DNA from 2 places in the Microtetraspora malaysiensis genome. Region 2 is predicted to be linked to the other one. Evidence: riboswitches for the same ligand, from Rfam matches in the RefSeq annotation. Region 2 holds a riboswitch; the other holds the start of a gene.
What was found. A riboswitch is a leader RNA that binds a small molecule or an ion and turns the genes downstream of it on or off. The one in region 2 is predicted to bind thiamine pyrophosphate.
Positions count from the first base shown of each region.

Region 1 (7,271 bases), 3.6 Mb from region 2:
GCTGGTGCCGAACCTGCACCGCGCGTACGCGGACGCCGACGGAGGAGAGCTGGACCTCATGGCGGCCCCGCACGACGCGGCGACCTGGAACGGCGGCCCGCTGACCACCCACGTCTGCCCACTGGACTGACGGCCAGAGGCCATGGACGATGTAGGTGGAATAAAAACGGTTATCGTTATCGTTGTGCGGTCTGACGATCAGAAAGGATCCGAATTGGCCAGGAACGAACTCCGTCCGGTGATCAAGCTCCGCTCGACCGCCGGGACCGGCTACACGTACGTGACCACGAAGAACCGGCGCAACGACCCGGACCGGCTCGCGCTCCGCAAGTACGACCCGACCATCCGTCTGCACGTGGAGTTCCGGGAGGAACGATGAAGAAGAGCATCCACCCCGACTACCGCCCCGTCGTCTTCCGGGACCCGGGCGCGGACTATGCGTTCCTCAGCCGTTCCACGATCATCGGCGACAAGACCATCGAGTGGACCGACGGCAACACCTACCCGGTGGTCGACGTGGACGTCTCCTCCGCGAGCCATCCCTTCTACACCGGCCGTAACCGCGTCCTGGACGCGGCCGGCCGTGTCGAGCGGTTCAACCAGCGCTACGGGAGGAGTTGATGTCCGCCGCGCCTACCGGCGGGGGGCACGGCACGCCTCGGTGAGACGGCGGCGCACCGGGTCGCCCGGGCGGGTGCGAACCCGTGCCGGGTGGCCCGGTTGCCGCTATTTGGCGGGTTTTACGTGCTCTGTGTGCTTCTGAGGAGAAACGGCGTTGCCCGTGAACGACTCACGGGTACGGGTTCGCTGACCGGCCGCGGGAGCACCGCCGCCATGATCGAGCAGTGGGGTGGGGGCCAATGACCACATCTGCCGAGCACCATCAGCATCGGAATCACGACCATGTCCACGGCGCCGGTTGCGGGCATGTCGCCGTCCCGCACGGTGACCACGTGGACTACGTCCACGACGGCTGCATGCACCGGGTGCACGAGGGCCACGTCGACGAGTGCGAGCCGCCGGGCCACGTGCCGCACGGCGATCACGATCACCAGCATGGGCCGGGGTGCGGACACGTGGCCGTCCCGCACGGTGACCACGTGGACTACGTCCATGACGGTCACCGCCATGCCGGCCACAACGGGCACTGGGACGACCACTGACCCCGTTCGCCCCGGCAGGCCTCGCCGACGTGGCGATCCGGTCCGCGACCGCCTGCGGCATCTGATCCTGTCCACGCGTGGCCGGGCAGAATTCCCCCCTTGATGAAACTCTATTAAGGCATACGCTTAAAGATGTGTCACCGAAAGATGAATTCGACCGCCTGCAGGACGCCAACCGTGCGGAGGTCCCCTCCGAGCTGGTCCGGGCCGCGCTCCGCGCCGCCGCCCGGCTGAACCGGGACGTGGCCGACGTACCGATACTCGCGATCGCCCAGGAAGCCGGGATCTCACGCAGCACGCTGCTGCGCCGGCTGGGCGGCACCCGCCAGGCGCTGGACGAGGCGGTGCGCGCCGCCGGGGTGGATCCCGGCGGGCAGCGGCCGGTGCGCGACCGCGCCGTCGAGGCCGCGGCGCACCTGATCGGCGAGCAGGGCCTGGCCGCGGCCACCCTGGAGGCGGTCGCCGCCTCCGCCCAGTGCTCGGTGCACAGCCTGTACGCGACCTTCGGCGGCCGGGACGAGCTGCTGCGCGCCGTCTTCGACCGCTACAGCCCGATCCTGGACCTGGAGGAGACGCTGTCCGGGCCGCCGGCGGACCTGGCCGAGACGGTCCGCCGGGTCTACCGCCTGCTGGCCGACGGGCTCGCCCGCCCGCCCCGGGTGCTGCCGGCCGTTCTCGCCCAGGCCCTGGCCAGGCCGAACGACGAGGGCACGGACATCCTGGCCCGGCACTTCGCGCCGCGCCTGCTCGGCGGGCTCGGGCGGTGGCTTGCCGCCGAGGTGGCCGCCGGCCGCGTCCGCGACCTGCCGCTCCTGCTGCTCATCCACCAGATGGCCGGCCCGCTGGTGCTCCACTTCCTGCTGCGCCCGGTCGGCGAGCGCGTGCCCGGCGTGGTGCTGCCCAGTGTGGAGGAGGCCTGCGAGGTGTTCGCCGAGACGTTCCTGCGTGCCGTCGCCCTTCCCGAGCCACCGGCCGGGGCGGACGGACATCCCCTACTCCATCGAGAGGAGCTTCGATGAGTGAGACCACCACGTGCGCGATCATCGGCGGAGGGCCCGCCGGGATGGTGCTGGGCCTGTTACTGGCCCGGGCCGGAGTGGAGGTCACCGTGCTGGAGAAGCACGCCGACTTCCTGCGCGACTTCCGCGGTGACACCGTCCACCCGAGCACCCTCGCCCTGCTGGACGAGCTCGGCCTGGGCGAGTGCTTCGCCGCGCTGCCGCACAACCGGGTGGAGCGGCTGGCCTTCGAGCTGCCGGGCGGCCGCCGGGTGCCGCTGGGCGACTTCAGCCGCCTGCGCGTCGCCCACCCCTACGTCGCCATGGTCCCGCAGTGGGACCTGCTCAACCTGCTGGCCCAGGCCGGACAGGAGGAGCGCGCGTTCACCCTGCGCATGAGCACCGAGGTCACCGGCCTGCTCCGCGAGAAAGGCAGGGTGGCCGGCGTCCGCTACTCCGGCCCGGACGGACCCGGCGAGCTGCGCGCCGACCTGACCGTGGCCTGCGACGGCCGCTGGTCGCTCGCCCGCCGCGACTCCGGGCTGCGGGTGCGGGAGTTCCCGGTCGGCATCGACGTCTGGTGGTTCCGGGTCCCGGTCCAGGGAGCGGTCCCCTCGTCCCTGACCCCGCGCTTCGGCCGGGGCAGGGCCATCGCCATGATCCCCCGCGAGGGCTACCTGCAGATCGCCTACCTCGGCCACAAGGGCGGCGACGCGGCGCTGCGCGCACGCGGCGTCGAGGCGTTCCGCCGTGACGTCGTCGAGGTCGCGCCCGAACTCGACGGCGCCATCGACGCTCTGGAGTCGATGGACGACGTCAAGCACCTGGACGTGCGGCTGAACCGGCTGCGGCGCTGGCACACCGCGGGGCTGCTGTGCATCGGGGACGCCGCCCACGCCATGTCGCCGGTCGGCGGCGTCGGCATCAACCTGGCCGTCCAGGACGCCGTGGCCGCCGCCCGGCTGCTCGCCGCCCCGCTCAGGCGGCACCGCGTCACCGGCCGCGACCTGGACGCGGTGCGCCGCCGGCGCCTCCTGCCCACCGCCGTCACCCAGGGTCTGCAGAGGCTCCTGCACCGGCGCGTGATGGAGCCGGTCCTCGACGACCGGCCCCTCGCTCCGCCCAAGCTGCTCCTGGCCCTGCTCGCGGCCGTGCCGGCTCTGTCGGCCGTGCCCGCGTACATCATCGGGGTGGGCGTCCGCCCCGAGCGCGCCCCCGTCTTCGCCCGCCGGGCGCCGAGGAAGCCCCGCCGTTCCGGCTGAAGCCCCGCGTTATGCCCGTAAGCGATATTTGCTCCGGTTGTCGCTCATGCGGCGCGGCTCCGATGGCATCCTGGAGAGCCGACGATCACGAGGAGATCAGCGATGGCGCACCCTCTCGACACGCAGGTCGCCCTCAGGCGTACCCCACTCGCCGCGGACGAGAGGGCCCGAGCCGTGGCGGGATTCACCCCCTTGGTCACCGAGCACCTCGTCGCCGGCGGCCGGTTCAGGGTGAGCGCCGACACCCCGGAGCTGGTGGAGGTGTTCCAGGAGGTCGCCCGCAGGGTGGGGGACATGCTCGGCCGGCCGGTGGTCAGCTACGCCAACGGCAGGTACATGATGATCACCTTCGGTCAGGAGGGGATCCCGGGCGGCGCGGACGAGGGCGTCCGCTCGGTCGAGGGCTGATCAGTCACGTCGTCACCGTCCCGGCCGACGCGTCCGTCGAGCCGCCCCGGGCCTTTCCGTCCCGAAAGTGGGTGTTCGCCACTACGCGATAGCTTTGCCGGTCGTGGATGGAATCTTGGGCACGTTGGCCTCCGCGGTGGGGATGTTCGCCGGTACGAACGTCGACGACATCATCGTGTTGACGGTCCTGTTCCTGTCGTCGCGGGCCGGTGGCGCGCCCAGGACGTGGCAGATCTGGACCGGCCAGTATCTCGGCGTCGCGGCGTTGGTCCTGGTGTCGGTGGTGGCCGCGCTGGGGCTGACCATCGTGCCGGACGACTACGTCGGCCTGCTGGGCCTGGTGCCCTTCGGGCTCGGGATATGGGCGTTGGTCAGGGCGCTACGCGCTCGGGCCGACGGGAGCGACGGCCCCGCCCCGGCGGTGGCGTCCGGGCTGGCGTCGGTGATCGGGGTGACGGTCGCGAACGGCGCCGACAACATCTCGGTCTACACGCCGGTCTTCCGCGCCGTCGGCGTCGGCCCGACGATTCTGACCATCGCCGTGTTCGCGGCAGGGGTGGCGGTCTGGTGCCTGGTGGGCGCCTGGCTGGGCTCGCACACGAAGGTCGTTGCGGTGATTGAGCGCCACGGGCAGTGGATCGTCCCGCTGGTGTTCATGGCCATCGGGGCGTTCATCGTGCTGGAGTCCGGCGCGCTGGGGAAGATCCTCTGACCGCGAGGTTCTGACGGCGGCCCCTCTGCGGCGGGGTGCTCAGCCCAGAACAGACCGCCGCCTCGCGGGCGGCGCGGCCGATCACCAGTGGGCCAGCTCCAGTACGGCGATGCCGGTCAGGACGGTGACGGCGGCGGTGACCCGCAGGACGCCCAATCGCTCCCGGAAGATCAGCGTGCCGTGGAGCGCCTGCACGCGGCGACCCGCGTCCTCGTCGTCGGAGCCGGGCTGTCCGGCGCCGTGGCCGCGGACGCCGCCTACCGCCTGCGGGCCCTCGGCTCCGTCGCGGACGCCCCGCTTGACCCGATCACGGCCCAGTTGGCCGCCGGCCAGCTCCCGGCGTCCGCCTCCTGCCTGGCCATCAGCCACACCGGCGCGACCCGCAGCACGGTGGACGCCGCCCGCCGCGCCCGCCAGGGAGGCGCGAGCGTCATCGCGCTCACCAGCTACGCCCACTCTCCGCTGAGCGAGACCAGCACCGTCACACTTGTCGCCGGCGGGCAGGACCTCGTCTTCGGGCTGGAAACCGTCGCCAGCCGCCTGGCCCACCTCGCCGTCGTGGACGCGCTGACTCTGACCCTGCTCTCCCTGCGCGGCGCCACCGCCGAACAGGCACTGCGTCTGTCGGCCGACGTCACGGCCGACCACGCGTACTGACACCGCACCGTTCACCTGGACGTCCGGGCCGGGTTGGGCCGGAGCGCGCCTCCCCGGTCATGGCGCCGCGTCGCCCTGGCGTTCTTCGGTCGTGCCGCTCCACAACATGCGCATCTCGGGGCTGGTCTCCAGGACTTCGGCGAGGCTGCCCTGCGCCTCGACCCGTCCCCGCGCCATGACGACGATGTGGTCGGCCTGGTCGAGCACGGTCCGCCGGTGGGGACACCACGAGGTGCACGGTTCGAGCCGCATTGGTGTTCCGCGGCCAGGCCGTATCGCGTTGAATGAAGTGCCGGCAAGCGGCGTCCATGATCGTCGCGGCACCGTCGCGCTGTCAAGCGCCTCTCGAATTTGACGGAGAAAAGCAGTCGCCAATAGTCACCGGGAACGGGAACTGCTATTCCAGGTAAATATCGCCGGGCTTTTATCGTGGGTGCCTTGAGGGCGTTTTGCCGGTGGCGGTCGTTGGTCGGCGTTGCGGGCCGAGAAGTCCGGTCCGAACGTTTCCGTCGATCACGTGCGGGCCGCTGTGTTCCCCGGTCTGCTCGACGGGAGCAGGTCCGGCCTGGGCGACGACGAGGTCGTAGATCGACCTCGTTCGGTGCTCTGTTACGGTTGCTCGTGACGCGGGGTGCCCGGGAGCCGGGCTGAGATCACACCCGTCGAACCTGATCTAGTTCGCACTAGCGAAGGGACGTCATCGTTGACTGCCATCCCCAAGGTGTTGTCGATCGCCGGCACCGACCCCAGCGGCGGCGCGGGCATCCAGGCCGACCTGAAGGCCTTCTCCGCGCTCGGCGGCTACGGCATGGCGGTGATCACCGGCCTGGTCGCGCAGACGACCACCGGTGTACGCGAGATCCTCGAGGTGCCCGCCGCGTTCGTCGAGTCCCAGTTGGACACGCTGCTGACCGACGTCCCGGCGGACGCGGTGAAGATCGGCATGCTGGAGGAGGCCGCGGTCGTCCGGGCGGTGGCCGCGGCGCTGGACCGGTTCTCGCCCCCGTATGTGGTGCTCGACCCGGTGATGGTGGCCAAGAGCGGCGACCGGCTGCTGGCGCAGGACGCGGTGGCCGCGCTGCGCGAGGAGCTCCTGCCCCGTGTCGACCTGATCACGCCGAACCTGCCCGAGGCCGCGGACCTGCTGGACGAGCCCCAGGCAGTCGGCGTCGAGGAGATGCGCGAGCAGGTCAAGCGGCTGCACGCGCTGGGGGCGCGGCGGGTGCTGCTCAAGGGCGGCCACCTCGACGGCGACGTCTGCGTGGACGTCTTCAGCGAAGGGGACGGCGCGATCGAGCTCTCCGCGCCGCGCGTCGCGACCCGCAACACCCACGGCACCGGCTGCACCCTGTCCGCGGCGATCGCGGCGCTGCGGCCGCGTCATGCGGACTGGCTCGCCGCCGTTCGCGAGGCCAAGGAGTACCTGACCGGCGCGCTGCGCGCCGCCGACACCCTGGGCGTCGGCCACGGCCGCGGCCCGGTCCACCACTTCCACGCCGTCTGGTGATCCCGGGCGACTGGCCTCCCACCTGGGAAGCCAGCCGGTGCCGGGGCGATGGGCCGAGGGGCGCCGGTGACCGGATCGTTCCGGTACGAGGCCAGATCGGGCCTGCCGTACCGGCATCGGCGCTGGTCAGAATAGGGGACATGAGCCGAGCGCTGATCGTGATCGATGTCCAGGAGTCCTTCCGTGCCCGCCCCCTCTGGGAGCAGATCGCCAACCCGAAGATCGCGGATCCGGTCAACCGGCTGGTCCGCCTCGCCCGCGCCAACGGCGACCTGGTGGTCTGGGTGCTGCACGCCGAACCCGGCAGCGGTGACGTGTTCGACCCGGCCCTCGGACACGTGCGCCTGCTCGACGAGCTGGAGCAGCCGCAGCCCGGCGAGCCGGTGCTGCGCAAGACGTCCCACAACGCCTTCACCACCACCAACCTGCAACAGCTGCTGACCGGGGCGGGCGTACGCGAGCTGCTGGTCTGCGGGATCCGCACGGAGCAGTGTGTGGAGACCACCACCCGGGTGGGCAGTGACCTCGGCTACCGGATGGTCTTCGTCACCGACGCCACCACGA
Region 1 is NZ_CP191998.1:3,762,763-3,770,033, forward strand. It holds gene ACQP1V_RS17780 (hypothetical protein) at 5-130, shown strand; gene rpmG (50S ribosomal protein L33) at 215-379, shown strand; gene ACQP1V_RS17790 (type B 50S ribosomal protein L31) at 376-621, shown strand; gene ACQP1V_RS17795 (hypothetical protein) at 861-1,163, shown strand; gene ACQP1V_RS17800 (TetR/AcrR family transcriptional regulator) at 1,298-2,182, shown strand; gene ACQP1V_RS17805 (FAD-dependent oxidoreductase) at 2,179-3,423, shown strand; gene ACQP1V_RS17810 (hypothetical protein) at 3,526-3,831, shown strand; gene ACQP1V_RS17815 (cadmium resistance transporter) at 3,935-4,543, shown strand; gene ACQP1V_RS17820 (SIS domain-containing protein) at 4,724-5,200, shown strand; gene ACQP1V_RS17825 (hypothetical protein) at 5,258-5,452, opposite strand; TPP riboswitch at 5,818-5,912, shown strand; gene thiD (bifunctional hydroxymethylpyrimidine kinase/phosphomethylpyrimidine kinase) at 5,904-6,707, shown strand; gene ACQP1V_RS17835 (cysteine hydrolase family protein) at 6,848-7,271, shown strand, end outside.
Region 1: it holds a riboswitch for thiamine pyrophosphate, as region 2 does, so the genes downstream of both, thiD (bifunctional hydroxymethylpyrimidine kinase/phosphomethylpyrimidine kinase) here and ACQP1V_RS00640 (purine-cytosine permease family protein) in region 2, are expected to answer to the same signal.

Region 2 (7,271 bases):
TGGGGCGGATCCTGGCCGAGAACCCGCCGGCCGAGCCGCGGTACAAGGCGTGGGTGGACACCTACGCCGACCCCGCCTTCGCCGCGCTCTCCGAGCGCATCGCGCAGATGATCGACGACGTGCGGCCGGAGCGCGCCGAGGAGTTCTTCCTTGAGGGGATGCGGCACGAGCTGGCCTTCTGGGACGTGCCGTGACGCCTGTCCACAGCCTGTGGACGGATGGTGGGTGACGCCCGGGGGCGGCAGCTAATGTGAGGGCATGCCGGAGCTTCCCGAGGTGGAGGCGCTCGCCGAGTTCCTCCGCGAGCGCGCCGTGGGCCGTGTGATCGCCGCTGTGAACGTGGTCGCCTTCCAGGCGTTGAAGACCGTCGACCCGCCGGTCTCCGCGCTGGGCGGGCTGACCGTGACCGGGGTCGCCCGGCACGGCAAGTTCCTCGACCTCGACTGCGACGGCACGCATCTCGTCACGCACCTCGCCCGCGGCGGATGGCTGCGCTGGAGGGACGACCTCGCGGGCGCGAAGCCGGTCCGCCCGGGCAAGGGCCCGCTCGCGGTCCGGGTACGGCTCGCCCCCGACGGCGACGGCAGGGCCCCCGGGTTCGAGCTCACCGAGGCGGGCACGCAGAAGCGGCTCGCGGTCTACGTGGTGCGCGATCCCGGCGACGTCCCCGGGATCGCGAGCCTGGGGCCCGACCCGCTGGCCGCCGACTTCCCGCCCGAGGCGCTCGGGGCGATCCTGGCCGGCAGCCGCACACAGATCAAGGGTCTGCTCCGCGACCAGAAGGTGATCGCGGGCATCGGCAACGCGTACTCCGACGAGGTGCTGCACGTGGCCCGGATGTCGCCGTTCAAGATCGCGGGAACGCTGACGGAGGCGCAGGTCGCCGAGTTGCACGAAGCGATCGTGACCACGCTGCGCGACGCCGTCGAGAGGGCCAGGGGGCTGGCCGCGAAGGACCTCAAGGCGGAGAAGAAGTCGGGTCTGCGCGTGCACGGGCGCACCGGCGAGAAGTGCGAGGTGTGCGGCGACACGATCAGAGAGGTGTCGTTCGCCGACTCCTCCCTACAGTACTGCCCGACCTGCCAGACCGGCGGGAAGCCACTCGCCGACCGCCGCCTGTCCAAGCTGCTGAAATAGCGACGCGGGGGCGTCGGGCGCGGAGAAGTCGGGGAGCGGGTCAGGGTTCTCACTGATTGCCGCGGCGCCGTCCCGGGTAAAGATGGAGGCGCCCCGCGACTGGCGCGCGGGTGCGGGACACACCATGGGCACACCACGCGGGGCACACCGACTGGGGACGGAATGGCGAGCACGAGTGTCATCGACGACTACGTGACCCGGCTGGGCCGTTCCCTGCGCGGCCCCCTGCGGGCCAAGCGCGACCTGCTCGCCGAGGCGCGAGACGGCCTGGTCGACGCCACCGAGGCGCTGGAGGCGGACGGCCTGCTCCGGCCGGACGCCGAGCGGCTGGCGGTCGAGGAGTTCGGCCCGATCGCCCAGATCGCCCCCACGTACCAGGAGGAACTCGCGGTCGGGCAGGGACGCCGGACGGCGCTGCTGCTGTTCCTCAGCGTTCCCTTCACCGCGCTCATGTGGAGCATGATCTGGCGAATCTTCCCGGTGGATCCGGTAACGGAGATCGCCCAGTGGCCGGGCTGGTTCCGTCCGGTGTCCCGGATCGTCGACTACACCCAGCTCGCCGTCGGCGTGCTGGCCGCGGTGGCGCTCCTCGCCTTCGGGCCGGCCCGGCGCAGGCTCGCCCGGCCCTGGCTGGTGACCCGCGCGCTGGGCGTCCTCGTCTGGGTGGAGGTGCCCCTGGTGGGCGCGCTGTCCCTCCTGCTGTCCATGTCGGCGTCGTTCGACGGCTTCTCGTCGTACCCGCCCGGCGTCGTGGCGACGCTGTTCAGTTGGGCGTTCATGCTGTGGCAGCTCTCCAGCGCGACCCGCTGTCTGATCTTCACACCGCGCTCGGCCGCCTGATCGGGGCCCGGCCGGTCAGCGGGTGCGCGGCTCCAGGACGCTGCCGATCGCGGCGGTGAACTCGCGCCAGGCCGACCGTTCGCTCGCGAGAGCCGAACGGCCCGTGCCGGTGAGCCGGTATGTGCGGCGTTTGCGTCCGCCGACGGTCGCCCACTCGCCGGCGAGGTAGCCGGCGCGCTCCAGCCTTCGCAGCGCGGGATAGACGGTGCCGGTCGGGACGGCGAGCGCTCCACCGCTGCGTTCCTGAAGTGCCTCGATGATCGCGTACCCGTGCAGGGGCTCGTGTTCGAGCACGGAGAGCAGCAGAGCGTCCATGTGCCCATGGAGCGCGTTGGTGTTCACGGCCTCACCCTAATCCCTGTGTCGTTCTTGTCATCCTACATGTAGGCTCTCTATATGTAGGAAGGCATAACAAGGGAGTGGGAACATGAATGTGCTCGATCTGGCACGGGCGCAGTTCGCGGTGACTGGGGTCCTGCACTTCCTGTTCGTCGTGCTCACTCTGGGCCTGGCCCCCCTTGTTGCGATCATCCAGACGCGGCATGTCATCACCGGAAAGCCGGTCTTTGAGCGGATGGCCCGCTTCTGGGGCCAGATCTATGTGATCAACTACGCGCTGGGCGTCTTCACCGGCCTGGTGATGGAGTTCCAGTTCGGGCTGAGCTGGAGCGGGCTCTCCCGGTACGCGGGAGACGTCTTCGGCGCGCCGCTCGCGGTCGAGACGATGGGAGCCTTCTTCCTGGAGTCCACCTTCCTCGGCCTGTGGATCTTCGGCTGGGGCCGGCTGCCCCGATGGCTCCACCTGGCCTGCATCTGGCTGGTCACCCTGACGGCGTACGCGTCCGCGTTCTGGGTCTTGGTCGCGAACTCGTTCCTGCAGAACCCGGCGGGGGCCGAGGTGCGCGGCGACCACCTCGTGCTGACCGACTTCGGCGCGCTGCTCACCAACCCCACGCTCGTGTTCGCGCTGCCCCACGTGCTCGGCGCGGGGCTGTTCACCGGCAGCTCCGTCATCATCGGGGCCAGCGCGTACCAGCTCTTCCGCCGCACCCGCGAGAGGGAGTTCTTCGTCCGCTCGCTGCGCGTCGGCGTGGTGGGGGCGCTCGTCGGCACCCTGGTCGCGGTGGGCTTCGGTTTCGCCCAGTTCGGCCCGGTCGGGCGGGTCCAGCCGGGCAAGTTCGACGGGAACGTGGTCGTCGGAACGTCGCTGGGCTTCATGATCCTCATCGGCGAGCTGGCCGTGTTCGGTGTGCTGTTCGTCCTGACCCCGCTGCTCTTCCGCGACTGGTTGGCCCGCTGGCGGTGGATCCACCCGCTGCTCATGCTCATGACCCCGATGCCGTTCATCGCGGCGATCCTCGGCTGGCTGGTCCGCGAGATCGGCCGCCAGCCGTGGATCGTGTACGGCCGGCTGACCGTGAAGGACGCCATGTCCCCCGGGCTCACCCCCGGCATGATCACCGCGTCCTTCGTCGCCTTCACCGCCGTGCTCGGCCTGCTCGCCGTGATCGACTACGCGCTCATCGCCCGCACGGTACGGCGCGGCCCGGCCGCGGCGACCCTCGGTGACCCCGGGCGGCCCGACCCCGCCGCGTCCGCCCCCGCGCTGACCCTCTAGCCCCCGCCCCCCAGGCCGCCTTTCTAGGAGAGCACGATGGACATCCTCTGGCTCGGCGTGTTCGCGCTGCTGCTGATCGGCTATTTCGCCCTGGAGGGCTTCGACATCGGGATCGGGATGCTGCTGCCCGTGCTGGGCCGTACCAGGGAGGAACGGGACCGGCTGGTGGCGGGCATGGCGCCGTTCGTCCTGGCCGGTGAGGTGTGGCTGGTCGCGGTGGCGGGCGTGCTGTTCGGCGCGTTCCCCCACCTGGAGGGCGAGACGCTGTTCGCCCTGTATCCCCTGGTCGTCGGGCTGCTCGTGTCCTGGGTGATCCGCGACGCCGGGCTGTGGTTCCGGCGCAGGCTCGACGGCCGGGCCTGGCGGGCGTTCTGGGACGGCGCCCTCTGCGTCGGCTCGTACGGGCTGGCCCTCACCTGGGGGCTGGCCCTGGCCGCCCTCGTCCAGGGCGGTCCGGTGCTCACCCCACTCGGGGTGGGCTACGCGGCGGTGGTCGTCGGGGTGTTCGCGATCCATGGGCGCAGGTTCGCCGCGTGGCGGGCGGGCGGGCCGGGCCGTACCGGCCGGGCGCTGCTCGGCTCCGCGGCCCTGGCGGCGGTGCCGGTGGCGGTGCCGCTGGTCGTCGCCGCCCCGTGGCTGCTCGACCATGTGGCCCCGTCGGGCACGCTGGGCGTGCTCACACTGGTGCTCCTGCCCTGCGTGCCGGTCATGGTCGCGGCCCAGGTATGGGTGTGGCGCGCCTTTGGCCGCCGCGCCCGGACAGGCGTCGGCGCCCGGGTCCCGTCGTTCTTCTGACCGCGTGCGGGCTCGTGCCGTCCTGGCGAGCCCGCACGTCGCGCCCGGATTCTGCCGGGAGCTCCCGGATGGCGGAGCGTGCCCTTCAACGCGGCACAGCTGGAAAAATGGACGGTATGACGTTCCCTGAGATCGACGTGAAATCCCTGCCGGACGGGGCGTACCTGCTCGACGTTCGCGAGCCGGACGAATGGCGGGCCGGGCACGCGCCGAACGCGTGCCACATCCCCCTTGGTGAGTTGCAGGGCCGGGTCGGCGAGCTGCCGGACGGTCCGATCTATGTGATCTGCCGGCTTGGTGGTCGCTCCGCCCACGCGGCAGCCTGGCTCAACCACATCGGACGCGAGGCGATCAACGTGGACGGCGGCATGCAGTCATGGGCCACCGCCGGCCTCCCCATGGTGAACGACGACGGGGGAACGCCGTTCGTGGCCTGAGCTGCGTTTAATTGCCGCGCCTCCGGCTCGGCGGGCTCGGGGCGCCTTCAGGCGATGTCTTCCCTCGTCTCTGTGTCTATTTGCGCTCGCTCCGCTCGCGCGGCTCGGTGCGCCCTCAGGCGATGTCTTCCCTCGTCACTCGGAGTCGCTCGTCCCTCGCTCCCCGCTCGTTCCTCAGTCCAGACACCGCCGCGCCCCTCGCGGCGTCGCTCGTTCCTCAGTCCATTCGTTCCTCAGTCCGGACACCGCCGCGCCCCTCGCGTGATGGTTGGGCGCCGTGATGATGGATGGGGCTCGCGCGGGCATTGGACATTTCGCCCATCAATGTCATAATCCGGGACGACAACTCGATAGCGCGGGAGCTCGGGCGTAACCGGGCTGAGAGGGCGGCTCCTTGACGAGGCGCGCCGCCGACCGCATGAACCTGTCCGGATAATGCCGGCGTAGGGAGCGTGTGATGGCGCCTGCCGTCTTCGACGATGTGGAAGCCCCCCTCACCCTTGAGGAGGAGGCTCCGAAAACCCTCGGAGCGCTCGACCAGGGCGCCTTCTGGGCCAATCTCGGCGTCAGCCTTCTCGGCTTCTCGGGGGCGCTGTTCCTCCTCGACCCGCTGGGCGGCAAGCCGCTGACCTTCACCGGGGCCATCCTGGCGGCGGTCGTCGGCAGTCTGATCGGCACCGCCATGGTCGGGCTCGCCGCCATCCCCGGGGCGCGCACCGGGCAGCCCGCGATGGTGCTGCTCAGGGGGCTGTTCGGCGCGCGGCTGTCATACGCGCCGACCGTGCTCAACATCGTCCAGCTCCTCGGATGGGGGGCGTTCGAGCTCTGGGTGGTCGCCACCGGCGCCGAGGCGATCTTCGGCGACGCGGTGCCGTACGAGGTCTGGGTGGTCGCGGCCGGGGCGCTGACCATCGCGCTGACGATCCGTCCCCTCGGCGCGCTCCGGCTGCTCAGGCGGTACGTCACGGTCGGCGTGATCGTCTCGATGGTGTGGCTGTCGGTCGCGCTGTTCAGCCGCGCGCCGTCGCTGGACGCGGGGTCGTGGGACGCGTTCGCGCCCGCCGTCGACTACGTGATCGCGCTGTCGGTCTCGTGGGTGCCGGTCGCGGCCGACTACGCCCGGCACTCGCGGTCGAGCTCGGGCGCCTTCACGGGCATCGTCGGCGGCTACACCGTGGCCCAGGTGGCCTGCCTGGCGCTCGGCATCGCGGCCCTGGCCCTGGTCGGGAACGACGCCGACAAGGTCTGGGAGCCGTTCGTCGCGGCGCCGCTCGGCGCGCTCTTCTTCGGCATGCTGGTGCTGCGCGAGGTGGATCAGTCGTTCGCCAACGTCTACTCCACGTCCGTCTCGATCCAGAACTTCGCGCCCCGGGTGGACCGGCGGATCATCTCGGTGTCGATCGGCGTCCTGACCATCGCCATCGCCCTCTTCGCCGACGTGAACTCGTACGGCGCGTTCCTCAGCGTGATCGGCGCGGTGTTCGTCCCGATGTTCGCCGTACTCGCCGTGGACTACTTCCTGCTCGGCGGGGCGGCCCGGTGGAACATGGCCAAGGACGCGCCGCTGCGCTGGCTGACCCTGCCCCCATGGGTTCTCGGCTTCGCCGCGTACTGGATCGTCACGGTCACCCCGACCGTCGCGTGGTGGGACGGCGTGTGGGCGCGGGTCCGGGACGCGATCGGGTTCGGCCACCAGCCGTGGATGAATGCCGCGCTGGCCGCGTTCCTGGTGTCGGCCCTGACGATGCTCGCGACCGGCCTGCTCGCCCGCCTGGCCGCCGCCCGGTCCGTACGGCACGGCCGGTGAACGCCCGCCGGGGCTCCGGGCGCCACCCCGCCCGGAGCCCCGGCACGTTCGATCAGTCGCCGAACTCGTTCTGCACCCCGGGCGGGGTGAGGGCCGAGACGTAGTGATGCGGCAGGTGGTCGTCGATCGAGTGGACGGCGGGGAGCGACCGGGCCATCGGGACCGCGCGGGCCACGAACGCCGGCGCGGTGATCGCTACCCCCAGCAGGTGCGGCAACTGCCCGGCATGGTGCCCGGCGATGCGCCACACGCCGGCCCGGCCCGGCAGGTGCGACTCGGGACGGCCGAGCGCGCCCGCCATGACGTTGCGGAGGTGCGGGATCTCGTAGCGGTACTCCCGGCCGAAGTGCCGGAAAGGCCCCGAGGCCGCGGGCGGAAGGTGCGGAACGACGTCCCGGTCGTAGATGTAGCGGACGACGTTCTCGCGGAGGAAGTCGTCGCGGTCGCACGCCTCGGCGAACCGCCTGTCGCCGATCATGGGCTGACCGAACGTGTAGACGGCGCGCAGGTGGTCGCCGAGCGCCTCCCGGTACTTCCGCTCCCGCCGGATCATCACGCCCATGAGCGCGGCCATCGCCCCGCCGTGGCCGTGCCCGGTGATGTAGAGGGCCTCAAGCCGCCCGTCCACACGCCCGAG
Region 2 is NZ_CP191998.1:116,008-123,278, forward strand. It holds gene ACQP1V_RS00605 (TenA family protein) at 1-194, shown strand, start outside; gene ACQP1V_RS00610 (Fpg/Nei family DNA glycosylase) at 259-1,137, shown strand; gene ACQP1V_RS00615 (permease prefix domain 1-containing protein) at 1,300-1,977, shown strand; gene ACQP1V_RS00620 (helix-turn-helix transcriptional regulator) at 1,993-2,319, opposite strand; gene ACQP1V_RS00625 (cytochrome ubiquinol oxidase subunit I) at 2,405-3,595, shown strand; gene ACQP1V_RS00630 (cytochrome d ubiquinol oxidase subunit II) at 3,632-4,390, shown strand; gene ACQP1V_RS00635 (rhodanese-like domain-containing protein) at 4,498-4,827, shown strand; TPP riboswitch at 5,173-5,294, shown strand; gene ACQP1V_RS00640 (purine-cytosine permease family protein) at 5,285-6,634, shown strand; gene ACQP1V_RS00645 (lipase family protein) at 6,687-7,271, opposite strand, start outside.